Regions from separate parts of the Pradoshia sp. Z5_111 genome, predicted to be linked through region 1. Evidence: riboswitches for the same ligand, from Rfam matches in the RefSeq annotation. Region 1 holds a riboswitch; each other region holds the start of a gene.

Evidence for each region. A riboswitch is a leader RNA that binds a small molecule or an ion and turns the genes downstream of it on or off. The one in region 1 is predicted to bind S-adenosylmethionine.
Region 2: another riboswitch for S-adenosylmethionine. It lies ahead of AC4D4A_RS01220 (bifunctional homocysteine S-methyltransferase/methylenetetrahydrofolate reductase); the one in region 1 lies ahead of AC4D4A_RS04550 (O-acetylhomoserine aminocarboxypropyltransferase/cysteine synthase family protein).
Region 3: another riboswitch for S-adenosylmethionine. It lies ahead of metK (methionine adenosyltransferase); the one in region 1 lies ahead of AC4D4A_RS04550 (O-acetylhomoserine aminocarboxypropyltransferase/cysteine synthase family protein).

What each region holds. Positions count from the first base shown of each region.
Region 1 covers NZ_JBZCPQ010000002.1:30,938-36,175, forward strand. The annotation lists gene AC4D4A_RS04535 (MetQ/NlpA family ABC transporter substrate-binding protein) at 1-802, opposite strand, end outside; gene AC4D4A_RS04540 (methionine ABC transporter permease) at 815-1,483, opposite strand; gene AC4D4A_RS04545 (methionine ABC transporter ATP-binding protein) at 1,480-2,511, opposite strand; SAM riboswitch class I at 2,625-2,737, opposite strand; gene AC4D4A_RS04550 (O-acetylhomoserine aminocarboxypropyltransferase/cysteine synthase family protein) at 2,833-4,152, opposite strand; SAM riboswitch class I at 4,240-4,348, opposite strand; gene AC4D4A_RS04555 (thioredoxin family protein) at 4,634-4,915, opposite strand; gene AC4D4A_RS04560 (toprim domain-containing protein) at 4,890-5,238, opposite strand, start outside.
Region 2 covers NZ_JBZCPQ010000001.1:217,626-222,863, forward strand. The annotation lists gene dapF (diaminopimelate epimerase) at 1-426, shown strand, start outside; gene AC4D4A_RS01205 (phosphatase PAP2 family protein) at 457-1,134, shown strand; gene AC4D4A_RS01210 (hypothetical protein) at 1,451-1,609, shown strand; gene AC4D4A_RS01215 (class I SAM-dependent DNA methyltransferase) at 1,818-2,414, opposite strand; SAM riboswitch class I at 2,539-2,640, shown strand; gene AC4D4A_RS01220 (bifunctional homocysteine S-methyltransferase/methylenetetrahydrofolate reductase) at 2,735-4,594, shown strand; gene metH (methionine synthase) at 4,591-5,238, shown strand, end outside.
Region 3 covers NZ_JBZCPQ010000006.1:28,366-33,603, forward strand. The annotation lists gene pckA (phosphoenolpyruvate carboxykinase (ATP)) at 1-1,477, opposite strand, end outside; SAM riboswitch class I at 1,856-1,983, shown strand; gene metK (methionine adenosyltransferase) at 2,117-3,316, shown strand; gene asnB (asparagine synthase (glutamine-hydrolyzing)) at 3,514-5,238, shown strand, end outside.

The sequences.
Region 1 (5,238 bases):
AGGTTTCATTAATGAAATCCTGGATTTCTTTAGAATGAAGAACTTCAACCAATGTTTTAATTTCATCCTTATCCTTGTCCTCGGATCTAACGGCAATAATGTTTACGTATGGGTTGTTATCAGCACTTTCCAATGCAATCGCATCTTCTGATGGTACAAGATCCGCTTCAATTGCATAGTTGGAATTAATCAGTACTGCGTCGCCTTCGTCATTATTGTAAACCTGCGTAAGCATAGGTGCTTCAATATCCGTTTTAAACTTTAGTTTCTTCGGATTTTCCGCAATATCATCGACCGTTGCTGCTGTTTTATCAATGCCTTCTTTTAGCTTTATTAATCCTTCTGTTTCCAGCATAGATAGCATACGTCCATGGTCAGCTACTGAGCTGCTCATGATGATGCTTGCGCCTTTTGGAAGATCATCGAGGCTGTCATATTTTTTGGAGTAGACACCAATTGGTTCGATATGAATCCCGCCTGCATTGGCGAAATCATAACCATTATCCTTCACTTGACTCTCAAAATAAGGGATGTGCTGGAAATAGTTAGCGTCAATTGAGCCATCTGCCAAAGCTTTATTCGGCATTACATAGTCTGTAAATACTTCAACTTCAAGTTTAATACCTTTTTCTTTCAGAAGAGATTCTGCTTTCTCCAGAATTTCCGCATGTGGAACATTTGAAGCACCAATTTTAATCGTTTTTAGCTCTTTGTCCCCTGAATTGGATTCATCACCTGAACCACCACAGGCTGCCAATAAAAGGGTTAATCCTAAAACAAGTATGAACGATAACTTTTTCACTTTGGTTCCTCCCTAGCGCTTATCTATTTTTCTTGTTATAAAATCTCCAATAAATTGGAGAATAAACACAATAATCAACACTAAAATAGTAGCAACAATCGTGACATCTGTCTGTCCTCGGCTAAACCCTTCCAAATAGGCAAGGTTTCCAAGTCCACCCGCACCAATCATACCGGCCATCGCTGTATAACCTACCAGCGCAATTGCCGTAACTGTGATACCAGAAACAAGCGCAGGCAGAGATTCTGGGATTAGCACCTTCCATATGATTGTAAAGGAAGTAGCCCCCATCGATCTTGCTGCTTCGATTACACCTTTATCAATTTCACGCAATCCAATCTCAACCATTCGCGCATAGAATGGAGCAGCACCGATAATTAATGCTGGCAAAGCCGCATTGACACCGATAATACTTCCTACTAAAGCCTTTGTGAAAGGAATTAACAAGACGATTAAAATAATAAATGGAATGGAACGGAATATGTTAACGAAAGCACCTACGATTCCGTAAATCACTTTGTTTTCCCACATATTCCCCTTTGAGGTCAAGAATAATAGTAGACCCAATATAATTCCAAGGAAAAAAGTTGCGATTAATGAGACACCTGTCATATACAAGGTTTCCCATGTCTTTTCATAAATTCGTTCCCAAACTACATTTGGTAATAATGTTTCCATCATTCTGAAATCACCTCCACACCAATTTCCTGATTGTGGAGATAGTCAATTGCTTTTGCCACTTCAGCAGCATCACCGTCTACATGAATAAATAATGTTCCATAGGACCCGTGCTGAGTCTGCGATATTTTACCCTGCAATATGTTTACATTGATTTTGTAAGAGCGGATAACCTCTGATAAAACAGGGGTTTCAGCTGATTCACCAATAAAGGATAATTGTACAACTTTACCCGTCGGATATTCAGCAAGCAAATGCTCAATCGTCTCTTTCGTTTCTTCTGGCTCAGTCACTTGCTGGACAAATCGTTTAGTAATCGGAGCATTCGGTTTTTTAAATACATCAAGTACTTTTCCGCTCTCCACTACTTTCCCCATCTCCATCACAGCAACGCGATGACAGATTTTACGAATAACATGCATTTCATGAGTAATTAATACGATTGTCAAGCCAAGCCTTTTATTTATATCAACGAGTAAATCCAAAATATCGTCTGTAGTCTGAGGATCAAGTGCTGATGTCGCCTCGTCACAAAGAAGAACCTGCGGATTGTTCGCTAATGCACGCGCTATACCGACTCGCTGTTTCTGACCGCCGCTTAACTGAGACGGATAAGCATTTTCACGGCCATCCAATCCTACCAGACTTACAAGCTCCTTTACTCTCTCTTTACGTACCTTGCTTGGTACCCCTGCAATTTCTAAAGGAAACTCTATATTTTCACTGACTGTCCTTGACCAGAGGAGATTAAAGTGTTGGAAAATCATACTTATTTCCATTCTGGCTTTTCTTAATTCAGCGCCCTTTATAGCAGCCATATCTTTGCCTGCCACCAAGACACTTCCTTCTGTTGGCTTCTCTAAACCGTTCAGCATTCTAATGAGAGTACTTTTTCCCGCACCGCTGTACCCGATAATTCCAAAGATCTCGCCCTTTTCAATAGACAATGAGACTTGATCCACTGCTTTGACAGCTGATGAACGTTTAAATGTTCCTGAGAAGGTCTTCGATACATCACGTAATGTAATCATGAAAAGTTCACCTGCTCTTTCTATCAACCTATAATTAAAGAATAACTTCAGTTAAACAAAAATGCCTTTCTGCGGAGGCAGAAAGGCATGATTAATTTATAACATGTTCCTTTCTCTCATCTCCCAGGATCTATTATCCTGTGTGAATTGGCACCTTTTCAATCATAAATGATTGCCGGTTGCCGGGCTTCAAAGGGCACAATCCCTCCACCGCTCTTGATAAGAGTACATAAACTATTCAATTAATTCTAACTGTCTGCTATCCTATCATGTTAAAGAAAGAACTGTCAACACCAAAGTCTGCATAGCATATTCAATATGTTATTTCACAGCCGCCTCAGCGGAAGCTATACCTGTTGCTTTTTCAATAGCAAGCTCCAATTCTTCAATTAGATCTTCTGCATTTTCAATTCCAACAGACAGTCTGATTAAATCCTCCTGCACACCAGATGCTTTTAATCCCTCTTCACTTAATTGCTGATGAGTCGTGCTTGCCGGATGGATAATTAAGCTCTTTGCATCCCCCACATTGGCCACATGGGACCACAGTTCAACGGAATCAATCAGTTTTTTACCTGCCTCGCGTCCACCCTTTATTCCAAAAACAACGACTGCTCCAGCACCTTTGGGTAAATATTTCTTCGTTTTTTCGTAATCAGGGTGATCTGAATCTCCTGGATACAAGACCCATGATACAGCCGGATGCTGTTTTAAATAATCAACTATTAATCTCGTATTGGCTATATGCTCCTTCATCCTCACATGCAGAGTTTCCAATCCGAGAATAAATTGAAAGGCATTGTACGGGCTTAAGGAAGGACCTAAATCTCTCAACAGCTGAACTCTAGCCTTCACAATAAATGCTGCTGCACCAATTGCTTCACTGTAAATCAGATCATGATAACTTGGATCCGGTTCTGTAAAGCCCGGAAATTTAGATGAATTCCAGTCAAACTTCCCTCCATCGACTATGACCCCACCTAATGTGGTTCCATTTCCAAGCAGCCATTTCGTAGCTGAGTGTACGACGATATCCGCTCCAAACTCAATCGGACGTGATAAATAAGGAGTAGCAAATGTATTATCAATGATTAATGGAATTCCAGCTTCATGAGCAATTTCCGCCACCCGTTCAATATCAAGAACCTGCAGGCTTGGATTTCCAATCGTTTCTCCAAAAATAGCTTTGGTCTTTGAAGTAATCGCTTCTCTAAAATTTTCTGGATCACTTGGATCCACGAACCTTACGTTAATACCATACTTAGGAAGAGTATTGGCAAATAAATTGTAGGTTCCGCCATATAGAGTGGATGCAGAGATAATTTCATCACCTGCTCCCGCAATATTTAGAATGGAGAGTGTTATAGCTGCAGCACCACTTGAAACAGCTAAAGCTCCAATGCCACCTTCTAATTCGGCTATGCGTTCTTCGAATACACTTGAAGTGGGATTATGAATTCTAGTATAAATATAGCCAGATTCAGCTAATCCAAATAAATCCGCAGCATGATCTGTGTCTTTAAATAAATAAGCATTCGTCTGGTAAATCGGCACGCTTCTCGCTCCAGTTACCGAATCCTGCTGCAATCCTCCGTGTATACCTACTGTTTCAAACCGATACTTCTTTTCTTCATTTGCCATTCTACATCTCTCCATTTCATTTTAAGTAGAGAAGTGAGTAAATGAAAAAACCTCTTCATATAAGAAGAGGCAGGCATTTTCCATCTCTCCTTATCTCCCGGATTTATTTGTATCCGCAGGAATTGGCACCGTGTATTATAAAAATACCGGTTGCCGGGCTTCAACGGGCCAGTCCCTCCACCTCTCTTGATAAGAACCAAGTATTAAGTTGTTAAAACTATAGCATATGGGGAAATTTGAGTCAACTGATTATTCTGAATTTTTAATTATATATCAAGAGGCTTACCTTTGCTATATTTTATAAAAATCCGCCTGCAGTTAGCCACTCAGTAAACGTCTGATTAGTTATATTACAGGCTATTGGGGAGAATTCTACAATCTATTAAAACTTCTGACATAGACAGCGTAAGATAAAAACAGCACCTTTAAGAGATTCTAGTTAAATATTGTATCGACATATTTCCTGAGAAATAAACTGCTCTTATTCTGTAATTCTCTTTAATTGATCTACAAGATAGGGAACTGAGTGGAAGGCATAGATTTTATCGATTGGCTGGTTATCCTTGATTAAAATGAGGCATGGTACACTTTGAATTTGATATTCTTCTGCAAGTTCCTTAGCATAGTTAAGATTGACTTTTTCCAAAGAGGCATTGGGGAGGACTTCCTTTGCAATATCAAGCATCTTGCCTGCTAATTGACACGTTCCGCAAAGAGGGGTAAATGTGTAGATTGCTTTATTTATCGTGGTTTGATTGTTCATTTTTTATTACATCCTTCATTTGTTTTAAAAATTCGGCTTTCACATCTATATTGGCTGCCAAAAGAACCATTGCTAGATGGTATCTTGGCGCGTTTGCTACTTCACGGTATGTACGATCAATATATATGTGAGATGCATTTGGCATCTCTCGTCTTAACTGTTTTCTCAGCTTTTCTCCAGATTCATCGGCATCAGCCAAAATATACACATCTCTCTGTTCAAGTTCGTCGACTAATTCATCCAGTTTCGATAAACTGATGGTTCCATTTGTACATCTTATATCGACAGGTTCATTAAGTACAGATTGTATTTTTTGGCGGTCG
Region 2 (5,238 bases), on a different contig from region 1:
ACTATGCTGAATGGAAAGAATGACTGGTTTACAGATGGTGTGAATGTCAGCTTCGTTTCCCGTCTGGAGGAAGAATCCATTTTTGTTCGCACATATGAACGAGGAGTTGGCTTTACGGATGCATGCGGAACGGCAATGTCAGCTTCAAGTCTAGTTACAAAATGGATTGATGAGTTGGCTGATGAAGCAGTTCTGCACGTCTATAATCCAGGCGGAATGGTCTTGTGCCAGGTTCATGATTTGCCAGATAAAACGTGGATTGATTTGATTGGCAATGCAACGTATGAGTATGAAACAGTTATTCAATTAAATTTGGAACCACTACATGTTAGCTTTGGAGAAAGGAAAGTCTATAGAGAAGAAGCAGAGGCTTATTCAGCATTCCAACAACATGCTAAAGCATATGTAGAATCTAAATTAGGCTGAGCCATTATCATATCGGGATAGGAGGGCAAAATGAAGAAGCAGACAAATACCTTTTTAAATGTTCATGTAATCACCTTTTTCGTATTAATCGCCCTCTTTATTGTGTGTACCATCCTTTTCGTAGATATTGCAGAGGACATAAATGGGAATGAGCTTTATCATTTTGATATGACCATCATCCAGGCTGTGCAGGGGAGTATTAATAACTTAAGCACAAAAGTCCTTACCTTTATAACTAATCTTGGATCAGTGGATGGGAATATTCTATTGGTTATCCTTTTCTCTGTGTTTTTATTATTTAAAAAACGTGTAGTAAGTGTCATATTCTTAATCATCACGACATTATCAGGCGGTTATGTTAACCATTACTTAAAATGGATTTTTCAGCGGGAGAGACCAACATTAAATCCATTGATCGAGGTAAATGGCTTCAGCTTTCCGAGCGGTCATGCTATGTCATCCTTTATCCTTTACGGCGCACTTATGATCATAACTACCAGAATCACGAAGAATCGGCCTATCAGATTGGCTGTCTATGCGATTTGTATATTTATGATTTTAACGATTGGTTACAGCCGAATCTACTTGGGTGTCCATTATCCGAGCGATGTCATTGCAGGGTATATTGCAGGATGTGCATGGCTTGCTATCATTGCAACTGTATTTACATTTGGGGAATATCGAAAAACAAAAGGTTCGAAATCGTAATAGGGGCTGTCGGTAAGCCATAATGGCTTATGGACGGCTTTTTTTCTGGAAATCCTGGCGGTCTGTGGCAAAAGGTTATTTAAGGAAATATGTGTTGTGATAATTTATAAAGTAAAATATTCTGGCATAAGTAAGCAAGGGGAGTAAATAAAAGGGATTCATTAGCAAGGATTAAGGATATTTAATTCCCTTAAAAAGACCAACAGGGTCATTATGTTATCAATAACATATATGGTATAATTTTCATACAACTACTTGGTGCGGGTGGTATGCACCTTCTTTTCCTTATATAAAGGAGAAGGGAGGTGATATACGTATGGATTTTCTAATAGCTCTGGCAAAAGATGTAGCAATGATCTTTTTCACGACCCTTGCTGCCGGCATCGCCACGCGATTCGCCAATCTTCGGCTAAAGGGCAAACGAAAAACCACCCCGCGCCGACCAAAGCATAAGGGTGGTTCCTCTAAGAATTAAGCTATTTGCATACCACTCGCTATTAGTTGTACCAGGGAGTATCCAGCTCTCTGGTTTTTAATATATGTCTATATGTTTATAATATACCCTAAATAATAGAAATTCAATCAAAACTGATGGAGCAGCTTATGGTTTTTATTGTTTCAAAAGGGTCAGATAGAAAGAGTGGCATAGGCTTGATTGGAACTTCTAATACTCACAAAAAAGTCTATTTGATGGCTGTGACATTAATAGATAAGCACGGTTTGAGCGGTTTTGTTTGAACCTTAATAGATTTAAAGCCTGTTTTGTTTAGAACCTCTTTAATCTCATCAGCAAAGGCATAAGCCTGTTCTTCAGTTGCTTCTTCCTGCCTTGGCTGTACGGTTATAGTCAGTTTTCCATTCTCTTTTAATAAAGAATGTATTTTTTGAATACAAGCCTCTTGATTTTCCCATAATGGATAACTATTTACACTGAATATTTTATCGTACACCATTGGACTCTGAATCTCGAGAACAGTTCCATTGAATAAACGAAGCTGATTGCGTTTGAGTTGTTCTTGATTACGCTTGCTTGCATTGTTCACCATTTCTTCTGATGGATCGACACCATCAATTTGAACGGTAGGGTGCTTCTTAAAAAGCGTATGCATTCCTTCACCCGGACCAAAACCAACTTCAAGCATTGTGTCATTTGGGGTAATAGACAATTGATCAAATGTCCATTCATATAATTCCTCATTTTCGTAGGCCATTATTTTACCTGCAATCTTTCCGAGGACACCAGTTGGATTTTTAAACTGATTCGTTATTATTTCCTTCATTTAACATCACTCCTACCCCATACATACCCAAAATACTAAATCGTTAACTCTTTTGGATTAATTATCAAAATAGATTGAAATAACTGAAAATTTATAGTAAATTAAGTAAATATATAATTTCATATTCTTATCTAGAGAGATGGAGGGACTGGCCCGTTGAAATCTCAGCAACCTGGATGGTGATCCAAGGTGCTAAATCCAGCAAGCAATGCTTGAGAGATGAGAGACCTTAGGAAAGAGGGCTTTCATGATGAAAGCTCTTTTCTATTAGTCTGTTTTCCTCATCAGAGAGATTAACCAACTAATTAGGGGGAAAGACAGTGAAACTCTTGGAAACGTTAAATGAAAAAATTCTCGTCGCAGATGGAGCGAGTGGAACACTTTTATATTCATTTGGAATTGATAGTTGCTTTGAAGAGCTTAATTTGACAAACCCCAATCAGATCAAAAAGATGCATAGAAGTTATATTGAGGCTGGTGCTGATGTGATTCAATCGAATACATTCGGTGCAAATTTTCATAAATTAAAGCGCTATGGCCTTGAAAGGGAAGTTTCTCAAATTAATAGAGCCGGAATGAAAATTGCGAAAGCTGCTGCTGATCCAAATACATTTGTTATCGGGACGATTGGCGGCTTGCGGAGCTTCAGGAAATCAGAATTAACACTAACGGAAATTAAGGGATATTTCGACGAACAGCTGACCGCTTTATTAGAAGAAAAGCCGGATGGCATTTTACTTGAAACCTATTATGATTTAGACGAATTATTAACGGTAATAGAGTCGGCCAGAAAAATGAGTAATCTTCCTCTTATCGCGAATATATCTCTGCATGAAACAGGCCTTTTGCAAAATGGAATGCATGTCAGTGAGGCGTTTTCTCTAATGAAAAAAACAGGCGCCGATGTGGTAGGCATCAATTGTCGGATGGGGCCTTATCATATGATTCGCTCTTACGAAGAAGTACCTGTGTTAGAGGATACCTATTATGCGGCCTATCCAAATGCCAGCTTACCTGATTTATCAGATGGAAGATATGTCTATTCGACAGAAGCGGATTATTTCATTAATAGTTCAAGGCAGCTTGTGAAGCAGGGGGTCCGGCTGTTAGGTGGATGCTGTGGTACAACTCCTGCCCATATTCAGGCCATTCGTAAAGGAATCGAAGATCTTCACCCTGTAAAGGTGAAGGATTTTGTAGCCAAGCCGAAGCATCAGCCTATATCATATGAAATCATTCAATATAAACGAAAAGGTCCAGATACAATTTCAGGTAAGGCAAAAAAACAAACGACGGTGATCGTGGAGCTGGACCCTCCAAAGACGTTCGGCCTGGAGGATTTTTTAATAGGAAGTCGCTATCTATTAGATTCAGGTGCTGATGCGATTACACTTGCGGATAATTCATTGGCATCACCGAGAATATCCAATCTTGCGGTAGCGTCGATTTTACAATCAAAATTAAATACGGTGCCTCTAGTTCACTTAACTTGTCGGGATCATAATCTGATTGGCTTGCAGTCTCATTTAATGGGCATGCATTCCCTTGGATTATCAGAGGTGTTGGTAGTGACTGGGGATCCTTCGAAAATTGGTGATTTTCCGGGCGCAACTTCCGTATATGATCTTTCTTCCATGGACCTGATTTCATTGATTAAGCAATTGAATGAGGGGCGCTCTTATTCTGGAAAATCGTTGGGCAACCGGGCAAATTTCGATATCGCAGCTGCCTTGAATCCAAATGTAAAGTACATAGATAAAGCCGTACAGCGAATGGAAAAGAAAATTCAGGCTGGAGCTGATTACTTCTTAACGCAGCCCGTGTTTAGTATTGAAAAATTAGAAGAAGTATACGCGGCAACCAGGCATATAACAAAGCCGATTTTTATTGGCATTATGCCTTTAACGAGTCACCGGAATGCAGAGTTTTTACATAATGAAGTCCCCGGTATTTCCTTGCCGGTTCATGTTAGAGAGGCGATGGAAAGAGCCGGAGCGGATAAGGAAGCCTGTGCTCGCGAAAGCTTTGCCATTTCAAAAGAATTAGTGGACGCGGCAAGTGAACTATTTAACGGTATCTATATTATTACACCTTTTATGAAATATGAATTAAGCGGGAATTTGGTTCGGTACATCAAAGAACAGAAATCAGTTGTAAATAAGGAAGTGCATCTATCATGAGAACAGAAAAATTGAAAGAGTTATTGGCTGAAAGAATAGTTATTCTAGATGGAGCAATGGGAACCATGATTCAGGCACATCAATTAACAGAGGTTGATTTTGGCGGAGAACAATACGATGGGTGTAATGAGTATTTAACGCTAACCCGCCCGGATGTAATCCAATTGATTCATGAAGAGTACTTGGCAGCTGGGGCGGATATTATTGAAACAAACACATTCGGGGCAACGCCCATTGTACTGGATGAATATGATCTTGGTCACCTGGCATATCAGCTAAATAAGGAATCAGCTCAATTGGCTCGAAAAGCAGTTGAACAATTTGACAGTCCTGATAGTCCTCGCTTTGTCGCAGGCTCAATGGGACCTACGACCAAAACCTTATCCGTAACAGGCGGAGCTACTTTTGAACAATTGGCAGATTCATATGAAGAGCAAACGAAGGGCCTGCTTGATGGGGGAGTTGATTTGCTTCTCTTGGAAACATCGCAGGATTTATTAAATGTGAAAGCAGCTTATATTGGAATGAAAAGAGCATTCGCATCTTTAGGCAGGGAAATACCATTGATTATCTCAGGAACAATTGAACCAATGGGAACTACTCTAGCTGGTCAAACCATTGAAGCTTTTTATATATCGTGCGAG
Region 3 (5,238 bases), on a different contig from region 1:
CTGAATCCTTCCACGTTTTTTGAGGCTGTAAAACTTCATCCGGTACTCCGGGTACATGTAAGGGAATCGCTAAGCCGAATATTCTGTCTTGTACCGTTTCAATATTGGCTAGTTCTCCTTCTAATGCAGCTTGAATCATCAAACGTGTATAAGAAAGCTTCATTCGGCTGCCTGTTCCATATTCTCCTCCAGTCCAACCGGTGTTAACCAGATATACCTGAACTTGATGCTCCTCAATATTTTTGCCAAGCATCTCAGCATATTTTGTTGGATGTAATGGTAAGAACGGTGAACCGAAGCAGGTAGAAAACGTTGCCTGTGGTGAAGTAATTCCGAGTTCAGTTCCTGCCAATTTACTCGTATAACCGCTTAGGAAATGATACATTGCCTGTTCTTTTGTTAACTTGCTGATTGGAGGCAGAACACCAAAAGCATCAGCAGTTAAGAAGATGATGGTATTGGGATGGCCTGCTATACTTGGTGTGACGATATTCTGCATGGCTTCGATTGGGTAAGCTGCCCGGGTATTTTCAGTTAACATTCCATTATCATAGTCAGCAATTCTCGTATCTTCGTCTACAACTACATTCTCTAGTACAGAACCAAAGCGAATGGCATTAAAAATTTGAGGCTCTTTTTCCTCTGTGAGATTGATGCATTTTGCGTAACAGCCGCCTTCAATGTTAAATACCCCATCAGGAGACCAGCCATGTTCGTCATCACCTATTAGGCGGCGATTTGGATCGGCTGATAAAGTAGTCTTTCCAGTACCTGATAGGCCAAAGAAAAGAGCTACATCTCCCTCAAAACCTACATTTGCTGAACAATGCATAGAGAACACATTATTCTCAGGCAGCAGGTAATTCATGATTGAAAAAATGGATTTTTTCATTTCACCTGCATACTCAGTGCCTCCAATTAAGACCACTTTTTTTTCGAATGAAATGATGATAAACGTCTCAGAGTGTGTACCGTCCACAAGAGGGTTTGCTTTAAAACCTGGTGCTGAGATAATAGTAAACTCAGGCGAATGGTTTTCAAGCTCATCTTTAGTGGGGCGGATAAACAACTGATGTACAAATAAATTGTGCCAGGCATATTCATTGATTACTTGTATAGGAAGGCGGTAGTCTGTTGCAGCTCCAGCAAACCCATTAAATACAAATAATTCATCTCGTTTTTCGAGGTAATCGATAACTTTATCATATAATTTAGAAAATGCATCTTCAGATATTGCTTGATTGACGCTTCCCCAGGCTATTTTATCTTTAGTAGCAGCTTCCTCTACAATATATTTATCCTTTGGGGATCTGCCGGTATATTTACCTGTTTCAGCTTTAATAGCTCCAGTAGATGTGAGGATGCCCTCTTTTCTGGTTAATACTTTTTCAACTAGTTGTGGCACTGAAAGCTGAATGTGAATATTATCATGAGTAAGTAATTGTTTCAATTCATTGGAAACTCCTACACTGTTCATAAGGTATCATCCTTTTCCAGAATTTTGGTAAGTATATTATATGGAAATTAGTATAACACATTTAATTGATTTATCCATACTAATTGTGTTAATTTTCAAAACAATTGATTAATATAGTATATAAGAATAATTATTATTATTTTCCATAGTGAAAAAAACAGTGATATTAGTCAACCTTTATGGATAAATAACAATGTATATTTATTTGAATATTCGTAAATTAATTATATCAATATCATAATAGAAATGCGAATCTTAAGGTCGGAATGTGTTTCTTTTAGGAAAGGATGAAGCTTCAGGTCTATCTTAACAATATATTCCTGCTTATTTATTGACAGAAAATGATGGATAAGATATTATATACATTTGATATGGATACTCTTATCAAGACTCGGTGGAGAGACGAGCTCTATGAAGCCGGGGCAACCTGCAGTTTGATTCCTTTAATGGAAATCACGCAAAGGTGCTAACTTGATGCAAGGTTATAATGCCTTGAACGATGAGAGTGAAAGGCCGATTTCTGAGACTCAGACCTTTCCTCTTTTCTTTATAAAGGGGAAAGGTCTTTTTTCGTATAATCAGGAGATAATTAAAGATAATGAGTAGCCATAAACAGGGAAACTGAAGGAGGAAATATACATGTCTAATAAAAGACATTTGTTTACATCAGAATCTGTAACAGAAGGTCATCCGGATAAAATTTGCGATCAGGTTTCTGATGCCATTTTGGATGAAATATTAGCAAAGGATCCAAATGCAAGGGTAGCCTGCGAAACATCTGTTACCACTGGATTAGTTTTAGTAGCGGGAGAAATCACTACTTCTACGTATGTGGATATTCCAAAAATTGTACGTGACACAATCAAAGGGATTGGTTATACTCGTGCAAAATATGGTTTCGATGCAGAAACATGCGCTGTCTTAACCTCTATTGATGAACAATCTGCAGATATCGCCCAAGGTGTAGACCAAGCTTTGGAATCAAGAGAAGGCACGATGTCAGATGAAGAGATTGAAGCAATTGGGGCGGGAGATCAGGGTCTAATGTTCGGTTTTGCCTGCAACGAAACAGAAGAATTAATGCCTCTTCCTATTTCTCTTGCTCACCAATTATCTCGAAAGCTGGCTGAAGTTCGTAAACAAGATGTTCTGCCATACTTGCGTCCTGATGGAAAAACACAAGTCACAGTGGAATATGATGAAAACAAAAATCCGGTTAGAATTGATACAATCGTAATCTCTACTCAACATGACGCGGATACAACACTGGAGCAAATTAAGAAAGACTTAAAAGAACAAGTAATAAAACCGGTTGTTCCAGCTCACCTTATTGATGAACAAACTAAATATTTTATTAACCCAACGGGCCGTTTTGTTATCGGAGGTCCACAAGGGGATGCAGGCTTGACTGGCCGTAAAATTATCGTAGACACGTATGGTGGATATGCACGTCACGGTGGTGGAGCATTCTCTGGTAAAGATGCTACAAAGGTAGACCGTTCTGCTGCCTATGCAGCCAGATATGTAGCTAAAAATATTGTAGCAGCAGGTCTTGCAGATAAAGCAGAAGTTCAGCTGGCTTACGCGATTGGTGTAGCTCAGCCAGTATCTATATCCATTGATACGTTCGGTACAGGTAAAATTGAAGAGGAAAAATTAATTGAATTAGTACGTGCTAACTTTGATCTGCGCCCTGCAGGAATCATAAAAATGCTTGATTTAAGACGTCCGATTTATAAACAAACAGCAGCTTACGGACATTTTGGACGCAATGATTTAGATCTTCCTTGGGAGAAAACGGATAAAGTAGAAGTACTGCGTACGGAAGCTAACATCTAAGATAAACAGCATAAACATTTCTAGAAAGAGGGATAAGCCCTCTTTCTTTTTTTGTCTAAATATGGTAATATTAGGAAACTATGAAATCGGGTATAATGGATCGTATTTTGTCGGGACGCTAGCTTATATCTAAAATCTAATTCTTTGATATTTTTAAATGAAAAACAGTCGAAAGTAAAGGTAGTGAGTGAATAATAATGTGTGGATTTGTAGGATGTATGCATGATCACCAACAAGCGAATCAGGATTCAGAACTAATTAAAAGTATGAATGACTTGATTACGCATAGAGGGCCGGATGACGAGGGGTATTATATAGATGAACATATCCAGCTTGGTTTCAGAAGACTAAGCATCATTGATATTGAATGTGGACATCAGCCCTTAACGTATGAAAATGAACGCTATTGGATTGTTTTTAACGGAGAAATATACAACTACTTGGAATTGAAAGTAGTGCTTGAAAAGGAAGGCATGGCGTTTTCTACAAATTCAGATACTGAAGTAATCCTGGCGGCATTTGTTCAATATGGGGAAAAGGCAGTTGAAATGCTTCGTGGGATGTTTGGGTTTGTGATTTGGGATAAACAGGAGAAATCTGTTTTTGGTGCCCGTGATCCATTTGGGATTAAACCATTTTTTTATAAGGAAGATGGGGATAAGACTTATTTTGCCTCTGAGAAGAAAAGCATTATATACGCTTTAGAAAAACAAGAATTGGATCCTGTTTCTTTGCAACATTATCTTACCTTTCAATTTATTCCAGAACCAGCGACGATGACAAAGAATGTGAAAAAATTATTGCCTGGACATTGCTTTACAAAGAAAATTGGAGAACCTATGGAGATCCGTCAATATTGGAAAGCTGAATTCAAACCTATACTGCGCAGTGAACCAGATTGGATTAAAGAAATTCAAGATGTGATGTATGACAGTATTAACATGCATATGCGCAGTGATGTACCTGTTGGTTCATTTCTTTCCGGTGGAATTGATTCCACAATCATTGCTTCCATTGCTAAAGAAATTCATCCTGGAATTAAAACATTCTCAGTTGGATTTGAACAGAATGGTTTCAGTGAAATTGATGTTGCTAAAGAAACGGCTGACAAGCTTGGGGTAGAAAATATTAGCTATATTATTTCACCGCAGGAATATATGAGGGAACTGCCGAATATCATGTGGCATATGGATGACCCGTTGGCAGATCCCGCTTGTGTGCCTTTATATTTCGTGGCAAGGGAAGCGCAAAAGCATGTAACGGTTGTTCTGTCAGGTGAAGGAGCGGATGAATTATTCGGAGGATACAATATTTACCGTGAGCCTCAATCCTTAGCCATGTTTAATAAAATTCCTGTACTTATGAAAAGAGCGCTAAAAAGAATTGCTGCCATGATGCCTGAAGGTGTAAAAGGCAAGAGTTTTATAGAGCGCGGCTGTACGCCGATTGAAGAACGCTATCTTGGAAATGCCAAGATGTTTATGGAGGAAGAGAAGGGGCAATTATTCAAATTATATAAATCAAAGCTGGATTATACTACAATAACACATCCGTTCTACGCAGAAACACCCGACTATGATGATGTGAGCAGAATGCAGTATATTGATATTCATACATGGCTGCGCGGAGATATATTAGTAAAAGCTGATAAGATGACGATGGCACATTCTCTTGAGCTTCGAGTGCCATTCCTTGATAAAAAAGTATTTGAGGTGGCATCCGGAATTCCAACTGATTTAAAAACTGCTCATGGAACGACCAAATATATACTTAGAAAAGCTGCAGAGGGAATCATTCCTGACCATGTATTAAATCGTAAGAAACTTGGTTTTCCAGTGCCTATCCGTCATTGGTTAAAAAATGAAATGTATGAATGGGCGATTACAATAATAAAAGAAAGCCAAACAGATCATTTGCTGGAT